DNA from 3 places in the Priestia sp. J2 genome. Region 2 is predicted to be linked to each of the others. Evidence: riboswitches for the same ligand, from Rfam matches in the RefSeq annotation. Region 2 holds a riboswitch; each other region holds the start of a gene.
What was found. A riboswitch is a leader RNA that binds a small molecule or an ion and turns the genes downstream of it on or off. The one in region 2 is predicted to bind lysine.
Positions count from the first base shown of each region.

Region 1 (3,285 bases), 200 kb from region 2:
TTCGAAAATAACTGAACAAAATCAGGTACAGTAAATGTACTAACAAGCTGATTTAAAAGCGTCATTTTTTCAGCTGTATTTTCACTGTCACCCATTAATTCTTTAATGGCAGAAGTATCTACGTTGTGCAGCGGATTGTAAAGTGATGCGCCTAAAAAGCCTAGAACGGCTGAAACAGCAGCAGTGGCGACAAACACAACGGCGATACCTAGCATAATTTTACCAAGACGTTTCATTTCGTTCATGTTTGCGATCGCCGAAGCCACACTAAAAAAGACAAGGGGAACGATAATCATGAACATTAAATTAAGAAACAAATCACCAAAGGGCTTTACGACTGCCACATCGGGCCCGATAGCATATCCTGCTATCCCGCCAATTAAAATAGCGAGAAGCAGAATAAGCGATGATCTGTACGTTTTAAATACACTTAAAACCATATAGATTTCCTCCAAACAACAATAGCTTCTTTACTACGCAAGAACAGCTATCATTTGCTCATTGCATACGTAGTAACGACTGGCTTTACATCTTTACGCACCAAATCTTCGTATGTTTCTCGCTCTACAGCAAGACGAGCTTCTCCATTTTTCACAAATACAACAGCAGGGCGCGGAATACGGTTGTAATTGCTAGCCATTGAATAGTTGTAGGCACCTGTAGAGGATACTGCTAGTAAATCTCCTTGATTAACGCGCGGTAAATCGATATCCCAAATAAGCATATCTCCTGATTCACAGCATTTCCCCGCAATTGATACTGTTTCATCTTTTTTATCCGTCACTCTATTAGCCAAGACAGCTTCATGTTTTGCATCGTAAAGAGCAGGACGGATATTATCGGTCATACCGCCATCAATTCCTACGTATTTGCGTACACCTGGAATCTCCTTCGTTGAGCCGATTGTATAAAGCGTTGTACCTGCTTCTCCTACGATGCTTCTTCCAGGCTCAATCCAGACTTCCGGAAGGGTATAATTCTGTTCAGTTAACGTGCGGCTTAGCTTTTCTGTCAGTGCATCTACATAATACTCAACTGGAAGTGGAGAGTCGCTTTCGGTATAACGAATACCAAAACCACCACCTACGTTTAAAACTTTTACTTCAAATTCCATTTTATCACGAATACTGAATAAGAAATCAGTTAAAATATCAATGGCGCGAGAAAAACCATCTACTTCAAAAATTTGCGAACCAATATGACAATGAATGCCTAAAAGATCGTAGTAAGGCTTTTCTAATGCAGAACTTACCGCTTTCATAGCCTGGTCATTGGAAAGACCAAATCCAAACTTGGAGTCTTCCTGTCCGGTCATAATATACTCATGTGTGTGGGCTTCAATCCCTGGAGTAACACGCAGAAGAATAGATGCTTTCTGTTTGCGCTCAGCTGCTAAGGCATGTAAAACTTCAAGTTCGGTAAAGTTATCCACAACAAAACAGCCAATATTCGCATCAAGAGCCATTTCAATTTCTTCAATCGTTTTGTTATTTCCGTGAAAATGAATGCGTTCAGCTGGATATCCCGCTTCAAGAGCTGTAAATAATTCGCCTCCTGAGACCACATCTAATGACATATCAAGCTTCGTTAAAAGGCTAGCCATTTCCATACAAAGAAACGCTTTCCCTGCATAGGCGATTTGATATGAAAATCCGCTTCTTTGAAAGGCTGAATGGAAGGCCTTGCATTTCGTCTCAATTAATTCTTGATCGTAGATGTATAGGGGAGTGCCGTATTGTTTTTTCAGTTCGACCGTATCACACTGCCCAATTTCTAAATGATTGCTGCTGTTAATTTTACTCGTTCCATGTAAGTACATAATCCGTATCCCTCCATTTAAATCATTCAACTATAACTTTGATGGTCAGTAGAAAAACACAAAAAAGACCCGTGAAGTGATGTTCACGCGTCTTGGTTTCATAATAATAAAGTATTATTACATTCTAGGCATCAACATCTCTTCAATAGCTCTCCACAAACCAAGTGGTTTGTGACAGCTCAGCATTTATTCAATACTGAACCAGTATATGAACACAATGGATGTTTATATACTTCGGCACGAAATCCCTTTTACTTATCTTCACAGACTCCATTAGTCTCCAATAAGTGACTCTTGATTTCATGCACCTCTATTCTCAGAGAGGAAAATTATATTTAAATGTAACTCCTATTATATTTCCTTTTCCTCTGTCTAGTCAATGAAAAGTTAAGGCATAGGAATATCAAAGAAGATAAATAAAAAAGCTATGAAGCTTCCAGATAGAATCCAAGCAGCCAGCGCTGTCTTCTGATGAATGATTAAAAGTGAGAACGTGACAATATTGAAGAGAAAAGAACATAGCAGCGACCATCCATAATGATGAGTGATACTGTGATTAACATAAGCAATGAACTCAATCACAGTAAATAAAAGCGCCCATAAAAGAATCCACCACAGCCGGCCGCTTACATGCAGCGGCAGCCTTCCTAAAAAAACCGGTATAACAAACGGATAAATAATTAAGGTTATTCCAAGAGAAACCATTAGGTGATCGGGTAGAAAAAGATGATCAATACCAACAGGGTGAAATACCCATACGCGGTGATGAAACAGCAGCACTTCATAAAGCAAATTCCCCGTGACCCAAAACAGCAAAGTAGGGTAGTATTCTTGATACCTTCGCCACTTGCCAAATAGTAAACCAAGAATGATAAAAAATAATACAAATGAAGATTGCATACGCTCTCCTTAAAATAATGGTTATTTCTTTTTATTTACATATTATAGTGGTTTTATTCTTTCATTTTTTTATTCAGCACCTATCATAGAAAAGCCGTAAGCCACAGCGTTAAAGACGTACTACCACTATTTATGGCTTTCTTCACCCTGTTATAATCTTGGTAAAAGAACTTCTACCGCTTTTGCTTACGAGACTAAAGGAGCTATATGTCAAAGTCAGCAAGGCTTAAAAATAAGCTTAAAATAGCTTCGCCTAGTATGTGACTTCTTTTTTTGCTATGCTAAAATTGCATACATATAGCATGAGAATACTAGAAGAAAGAAAAGGGTGTTTCGGTATGAAAACATACATCGTAGTTGGAGCTGGGGTACTTGGAGCTTCTACGGCATATCATTTAGCAAAAGCAGGAGCAGATGTGACATTGATAGATCGCAAGGATGCTGGTCAAGCTACTGATGCAGCAGCAGGAATTGTTTGTCCGTGGCTTTCGCAGCGTCGAAATAAAGCATGGTACCGCTTAGCAAAAGGCGGCGCCAAGTACTATCAAACATTAATTCAGCAATTA
Region 1 is NZ_CP086208.1:2,316,164-2,319,448, forward strand. Features, by position in the region: gene LJY09_RS11605 (dicarboxylate/amino acid:cation symporter) at 1-440, opposite strand, end outside; gene lysA (diaminopimelate decarboxylase) at 491-1,819, opposite strand; lysine riboswitch at 1,958-2,140, opposite strand; gene LJY09_RS11615 (CBO0543 family protein) at 2,207-2,719, opposite strand; gene LJY09_RS11620 (NAD(P)/FAD-dependent oxidoreductase) at 3,058-3,285, shown strand, end outside.
Region 1: linked by a shared signal. The riboswitch ahead of lysA (diaminopimelate decarboxylase) and the one ahead of LJY09_RS12635 (amino acid permease) in region 2 are both predicted to bind lysine.

Region 2 (3,285 bases):
TTGATCAGTGGCAAGATGTACTTTTTTATCAGCTTATTTTATAAGATGTATGACACCTTTACACATTGTAACGTTTTAGTTTCATGTGTAAAGGTTATTAAAATAATAAGTTGTTTTATTATTTTAATACGAAAGGTGTTAGCTATCATGAGTACACATTTTCAATATCAACATCTAAGAGCTGTGCCGAAAAAATGGTCCCAAAATGAACTGCATATCCAGCTGAATAGAATCAAACACAATTCTGAACTATCTACTATAGCAGCAGATCCGCTTTTTCATCTGTTAGAATGTACCCGTTCAGGCCTTCAAACTAAACAAGAAATCATAGACTACATCCAAACCATTCCTAATCACCAACTTCCATCTTTTGCAACTCATTTAAGCAGGTTAATTCAGCGTATTTATTATATCGAAGCTGCTGATTACTATAACCGTCCCCTCAAAGGTTATATGCTTGTTATGAAAAACCAATCCGCTTATATATCTCTTCATTTTGCCGATCAGCTCATATAAAAAAAGCTCTCTATTCAAAAGAATAGAGAGCTTTTTTTATTCGTATTTTTTCACTGTTACTTGACATTCTTTTAACGGGATAAGCTTCGACTTTTTCGTCCATTTGTATCCTAACCAAACAATTAAGAATAAAGGAAGTCCGATATAAGAAACAAGTACACCGTACCAGTCAATCGAGTCACCCATAAACGCCGAATAGTTTTGGCCTAAAATAACAACGGCACATAAAATAAAGGCAAAGATAGGGCCAAATGGGAAAAGTTTTGCATGATATGGAAGTTCACTCAAATCATGACCTTGAGCAACAAATGCTCTTCTAAAACGATAGTGGCTGATCGCAATTCCTAACCAAGCAATAAAACCAGACATACCAGAAGCGTTAAGTAACCACGTATATACCGCACCGTCTCCAAAAAATGAAGCACCAAATGCAAGTGTACCGACAAGTGCCGTTGCGATTAAGGCATTAACTGGAACGCCTCGTTTATTCACTTTTGCTAAGAACCTTGGTGCTTTTCCATCTTTCGCTAAGTTCCACAGCATACGCGTAGAAGCATACATTCCTGAGTTACCAGCAGATAAAACAGCTGTTAAAATAACGGCATTAATCGCTGATGCTGCAAACGCCAGACCTGCTCGTTCGAATATTAAAGTAAACGGACTTACTCGCACGTCATCACTTGCTAATGAATTCGCTGTGTATGGAATAAGCATTCCAATAACAAAAATAGCTAAAATATAAAATAACAAGATGCGCCAGAAGACTTGTTTAACTGCGCGAGGAACCGTTTTTTCCGGATCTTCACTTTCTCCAGCTGCGACTCCAAGCAACTCTGTTCCTTGGAATGAAAAACCAGCTGCCATAAAGATACCTAGTACAGTGAAGAATCCACCGTGAATCGGTCCATCACCAAGCGTGAAGTTTTTAAAACCTGGTGCTTCATTGTTAAAGATACCAAAAATCATCATAATACCAATAACTAAAAAGATAATAACCGTTACTACTTTAATTAACGAAAACCAAAATTCAGATTCACCAAATCCTTTTACAGAAAGGTAGTTAAGCCCAAACATAATTAATAAAAACAGGGCACTCCATAAAATAGAAGAAGAGTTCGGGAACCAAAATTTCATAATAAGGGCTCCAGCAGATAATTCAGCTGCAATCGTAATAGCCCAGTTATACCAGTAGTTCCAGCCGAGAGCGAAACCAAAGGATGGATCTACAAAACGAGACGCATACGTACTAAATGAACCAGCTTCAGGCATATAAGCTGCGAGCTCTGCTAGACTGGTCATCAAAAAGTAAACCATTACGCCAATAATAGCGTAAGCTAAAAGCGCTCCCCCAGGTCCTGCTGTGTGAATTGCTCCACCACTTGCTAGGAATAAGCCGGTTCCGATGGCTCCTCCTAATGAAATCATCGTTAAGTGGCGAGATTTCAACCCACGTTTTAATTCTTGCTGCTCTTGCATAGATAAATACTCCTTTCGAATGTACGGAAAGAGACGGGATAACATAAAAAAAGCCCGCAGTATATGTGCGCGCTTTTAAATCTGAAAACCGCGTCAACCTTCCGTGAAGATAGCTCTTCACATCACTCGCATGATGTGACAGTTCTGTTCCTGTTCGGAGACAGCCCCAGCTTAAATCAACCGAGAAGTGATTTAAACTTCGGCAATTTTTCCTTTCAAGCAACATCCTCAATGTTCTCTGCATTTCCGTTACTTTACTATTAAAAACTGCGACCTCTACCTCATCGATTAGGATGAGGGTTTTTTATATTCAATTGACATAAAAGAAGTATAACAAATACTAAAACGATTGTCATTATAAAAAATAGATTCAGAAAATAGAAACATCTTTGAAATCTCTCGAATCTATTTTGTTACGTATGGTATAATAAACATTGTCTTTATACTACATAAATATCCAAACGTACCACAGGGGGAGCCGCCGTGCTGAGAGTGAACGAAATGTTCAGACCCTTCGAACCTGTTAGTTAACGCTAGCGTAGGAATGTGGGAATAGTAGCATATATTTGCTTACTCCTGTGTAAACCGTTTGATATGAATGATTCAAAAACAGGAGTGAGAAACGTGAATAAAGCATTACCTTTACAGGCTAAAATTGAAATAGCTATTTTTGCAGCATTGGCTTTTTTGATTGATCTTTTACCTTCTATAAAAATTGCAATAGGTGTAAGCATTTCGTTCTCTATGGTTCCTATCTTTATTATGTGTTTTCGATGGGGAGTTAAAGGAGGAGCTTTATCTGGATTTCTATGGGGAATATTACAACTAGCTTTAGGAAATGCGTATATTTTAACCCCGTTGCAAGCTTTTATAGAGTATATTATCGCTGTTACCTTTATTGGATTTGGCGGGATTTTCTCTAGTTCTATTAAAGGATATTTAGCTAATAATCAAAGATCAAAAGCTTTCTTTTTTATTATCTTATCTTTAATTATAGGAAGTTTTGCTCGTTATTTTTGCCATTTTATTGCAGGTTTAATATTTTGGGGATTTGCTGCACCAAAAGGAATGCCTGTTCTATGGTATTCTTTCTCCATGAATGGGATTTCGATGATTGGGTCGTTGCTATCATGTCTAATTATCCTTTCACTGTTAATCCCATCGGCATCAAGAATGATTGTAACTAAATCACACTCATCATAAGAAAAAAGACTAAATCTGCCAAGATTTAGTCTTTTTTCTTATTTGTCACCTTTGTTTACACAAAAGTGTGTCAGGTTTGATAACATAGTT
Region 2 is NZ_CP086208.1:2,516,010-2,519,294, reverse strand. Features, by position in the region: gene LJY09_RS12645 (GNAT family N-acetyltransferase) at 1-44, shown strand, start outside; gene LJY09_RS12640 (hypothetical protein) at 148-516, shown strand; gene LJY09_RS12635 (amino acid permease) at 553-1,992, opposite strand; lysine riboswitch at 2,095-2,279, opposite strand; TPP riboswitch at 2,454-2,554, shown strand; gene thiT (energy-coupled thiamine transporter ThiT) at 2,587-3,195, shown strand.

Region 3 (3,285 bases), 2.0 Mb from region 2:
TTCTTACGATAAAGGCTGGATGTGTGTTCAAGTTTTCTTTATTCGCCAAGGGAAATTAATTGAGCGAGAAGTTTCTATGTTTCCTTTTTATAAAGAGCCAGAAGAAGATTTCTTAACTTTTATCGGTCAGTTTTATGCCAAAAATATTAAGCCAAAAGAAGTGATGGTTCCAGCAACGATTGATGCAGAGTTAGCTGAGAAGTTAGTAGAAGTAGAGGTTCAGCATCCAAAGCGAGGCAAAAAGAAAGAATTAGTAGAACTTGCGTGTAAAAATGCAAAAATTGCGCTCGGTGAAAAATTCTATTTAATTGAACGAGATGAAGAGCGTACAGTTGGCGCAGTTGAACGGTTAGGAGAAGAGCTTGGAATTGCCGCTCCTTATCGGATTGAAGCATTTGATAACTCAAATATTCAAGGAACAGACCCAGTTTCTGCGATGATTGTTTTTGTTGATGGGAAACCGGAAAAGAAAGAATATCGCAAATATAAAATTAAGACGGTAAAGGGACCAGATGATTACAGTTCCATGAGGGAAGTCGTTCGCAGACGGTATTCCAGAGCATTAAAAGAAGGTCTTCCGCTTCCGGATTTAATTGTTGTAGATGGAGGCAAAGGGCATTTAGCTGCAGTACAGGACGTTCTCGAAAATGAATTGGGACTTTTAGTGCCTACAGCAGGTCTTGTCAAAGATGATAAGCACAGAACCTCCAATCTGATGATTGGTGAGCCTCCTCAAATCATACCGCTTGAACGCAATAGTCAAGAATTTTATTTGCTTCAGCGAATTCAAGATGAAGTTCACCGCTTTGCGATTACCTTCCACCGTCAAGTGCGCTCTAAGTCCGCTTTTCAGTCAGTTCTGGACGACATTCCGGGAGTGGGAGAAAAGCGTAAAAAAGCTTTGTTAAAGCATTTTGGTTCGGTGAAAAAATTGAAAGAAGCAACGATTGAAGATATTCGAAATTCAGGTGTTCCTCAGAACATTGCTGAAAAAATTTATGAAACATTGCAAAAATAGTCTTGAAATAATAGAAAATATTTGATAAGCTATTAACTAATTTCATACGACACTTCATCAAATGAAGTGAAGATAGAGGTGCAAATTTAATCAGTACGCATCAGGAAGGGTATGAGCCCTTATGAACGATGCGGAAAGGGAAATTTGCCGAAGTGAACATTACCTCATAGTAATGATTGCTGGTTCTGCGTTGAATAAACGTAGGATTGTCAAGATGTAGATTCTTGGAGAGCTATCTCACGGCAGTGGACGGTTATGTTTTATAATTTTCGTTCGTTAAGCAATGAGAGCTCATCTCATTGCTTTTTTTATTGTCTGAGTAAAAAAATTTAGCTTCTCATCATCCTGCATATGCAAATTTATTGAAAAGGAATGAACAAAATTATGGCATTAATCGTTCAAAAATTTGGTGGAACATCTGTTGGTTCTGTTGAACGTATTCAACATGTAGCAAACCGTGTTATTCAAGAAGCAGAGCGCGGTAACCAAGTAGTAGTTGTTGTATCGGCAATGGGCAAAACCACAGATGCACTGGTGAAATTAGCAAGTGATATTACGGACAGTCCAAGTAAACGCGAAATGGATATGCTTCTTACAACTGGAGAACAAGTAACGATTTCCCTGTTAACAATGGCTCTTCAATTCAAAGGTCATGAAGCCACTTCGCTAACAGGTTGGCAAGCTGGTATCCAGACGGAAGCAGTTCACAGCAATGCACGAATCCAGCACATTGACACGACTCGTATTCAAAGCCAATTAGATAGAGGTCGAATCGTAGTAGTAGCTGGATTCCAAGGCTGTTCAGAAGATGGAAGCATTACAACATTAGGTCGAGGCGGCTCTGACACGACGGCAGTAGCTCTTGCCGCGGCACTAAAAGCTGCAAAATGTGATATTTATACAGACGTAACAGGAGTGTTTACGACGGATCCGCGCTACGTAGAAGATGCTCGTAAACTTCATTCTATTTCATATGACGAAATGTTAGAATTAGCCAATTTAGGAGCAGGGGTGCTGCATCCGCGCGCTGTTGAGTTTGCAAAAAATTATCAGGTACCGCTAGAAGTGCGTTCAAGCTTAGAAAACGAGAATGGAACGATTGTTGAGGAGGAAGTTTCAATGGAACAAAACTTAGTCGTAAGAGGAATTGCGTTTGAAGATAATATTTCACGGGTGACAATTGAAGGGTTAAACAACGAGTTACAAACTCTTTCTACTATTTTTACAGCATTAGCAAAAGAACAGTTAAACGTGGATATTATTATTCAAAACGTAACGGCTAATAATCGCCTCTCTATCTCATTTTCTATTAAAACTGTAGACGTAGAAGCTGCTCTTGCCGTCTTAAAAGAGTATAAATCTACTTTGGGGTATACGCGTATTGAACATGAAAGCGGTCTGGCTAAAGTATCGATTGTGGGATCTGGCATGATTTCTAATCCAGGTGTTGCAGCCGAAATGTTTGAAGTGCTGGCAGGAGAGAAAATTGAAGTGAAGATGGTCAGCACGTCTGAAATTAAAGTATCTACAGTTGTACCGCATGCTGATATGGTAAAAGCTGTTGAGACGCTTCACGTAGCATTTGAATTAGAAGAGCAGCAGGCAGTGCAAGTATAAAGAAAAGAAAAAAGACGTGGTATCTCCACGTCTTTTATATATACGTATTTCTTACTTTTTATAACGCTCCGCACGGGTTTCGGTAGGTAAGATATCTTTTCGGTCCCACTGCACGGAAATCAGCACTTTTCCGTTCTTTTCTTTAGGTGTTAAGTAGGCTTCTGTTAGGCAGTTGTTTTGACGCTGAATCTGTTCAGCCACAAATCCTGACTCAAGATGAAATGAACAAGTTTCCTGCTGAAATCTTTTGCTGACCACATCACCTGATAACTCAAGCTCTAGTGAATATTTATCTTTTTTGGCAAGCGTCAGTGTTCCCCAGGAAGCTGCTTTAAAAAAAGCGACGATTTCATCCATTGTATTTAATGGATATTTACGCGCAAGGTGTTTTCCTGCCCAGTATGAGATGGTATTCGTTTCGTCTCCAAGAAGCTCTGGAATCAACACGTCACGCAAAAGACTGTATCCAAAATATGGAACGTGATCAGGAGCTCTCTCTGTTTCAGCTGCGGCATTAGGTTCTAATGTTTCCATCGTCTCTTCAAGTTCTTGCTGTGATTCTGTTTGTAAATTGCTCATGCTTTCCCCTCTTTCTTTACTACTATTATATACAAATCTAAAAAACCTCTCACGCATTTTTTTAATAAAAT
Region 3 is NZ_CP086208.1:4,514,117-4,517,401, reverse strand. Features, by position in the region: gene uvrC (excinuclease ABC subunit UvrC) at 1-1,018, shown strand, start outside; lysine riboswitch at 1,084-1,261, shown strand; gene LJY09_RS23395 (aspartate kinase) at 1,403-2,635, shown strand; gene LJY09_RS23390 (YslB family protein) at 2,687-3,214, opposite strand.
Region 3: linked by a shared signal. The riboswitch ahead of LJY09_RS23395 (aspartate kinase) and the one ahead of LJY09_RS12635 (amino acid permease) in region 2 are both predicted to bind lysine.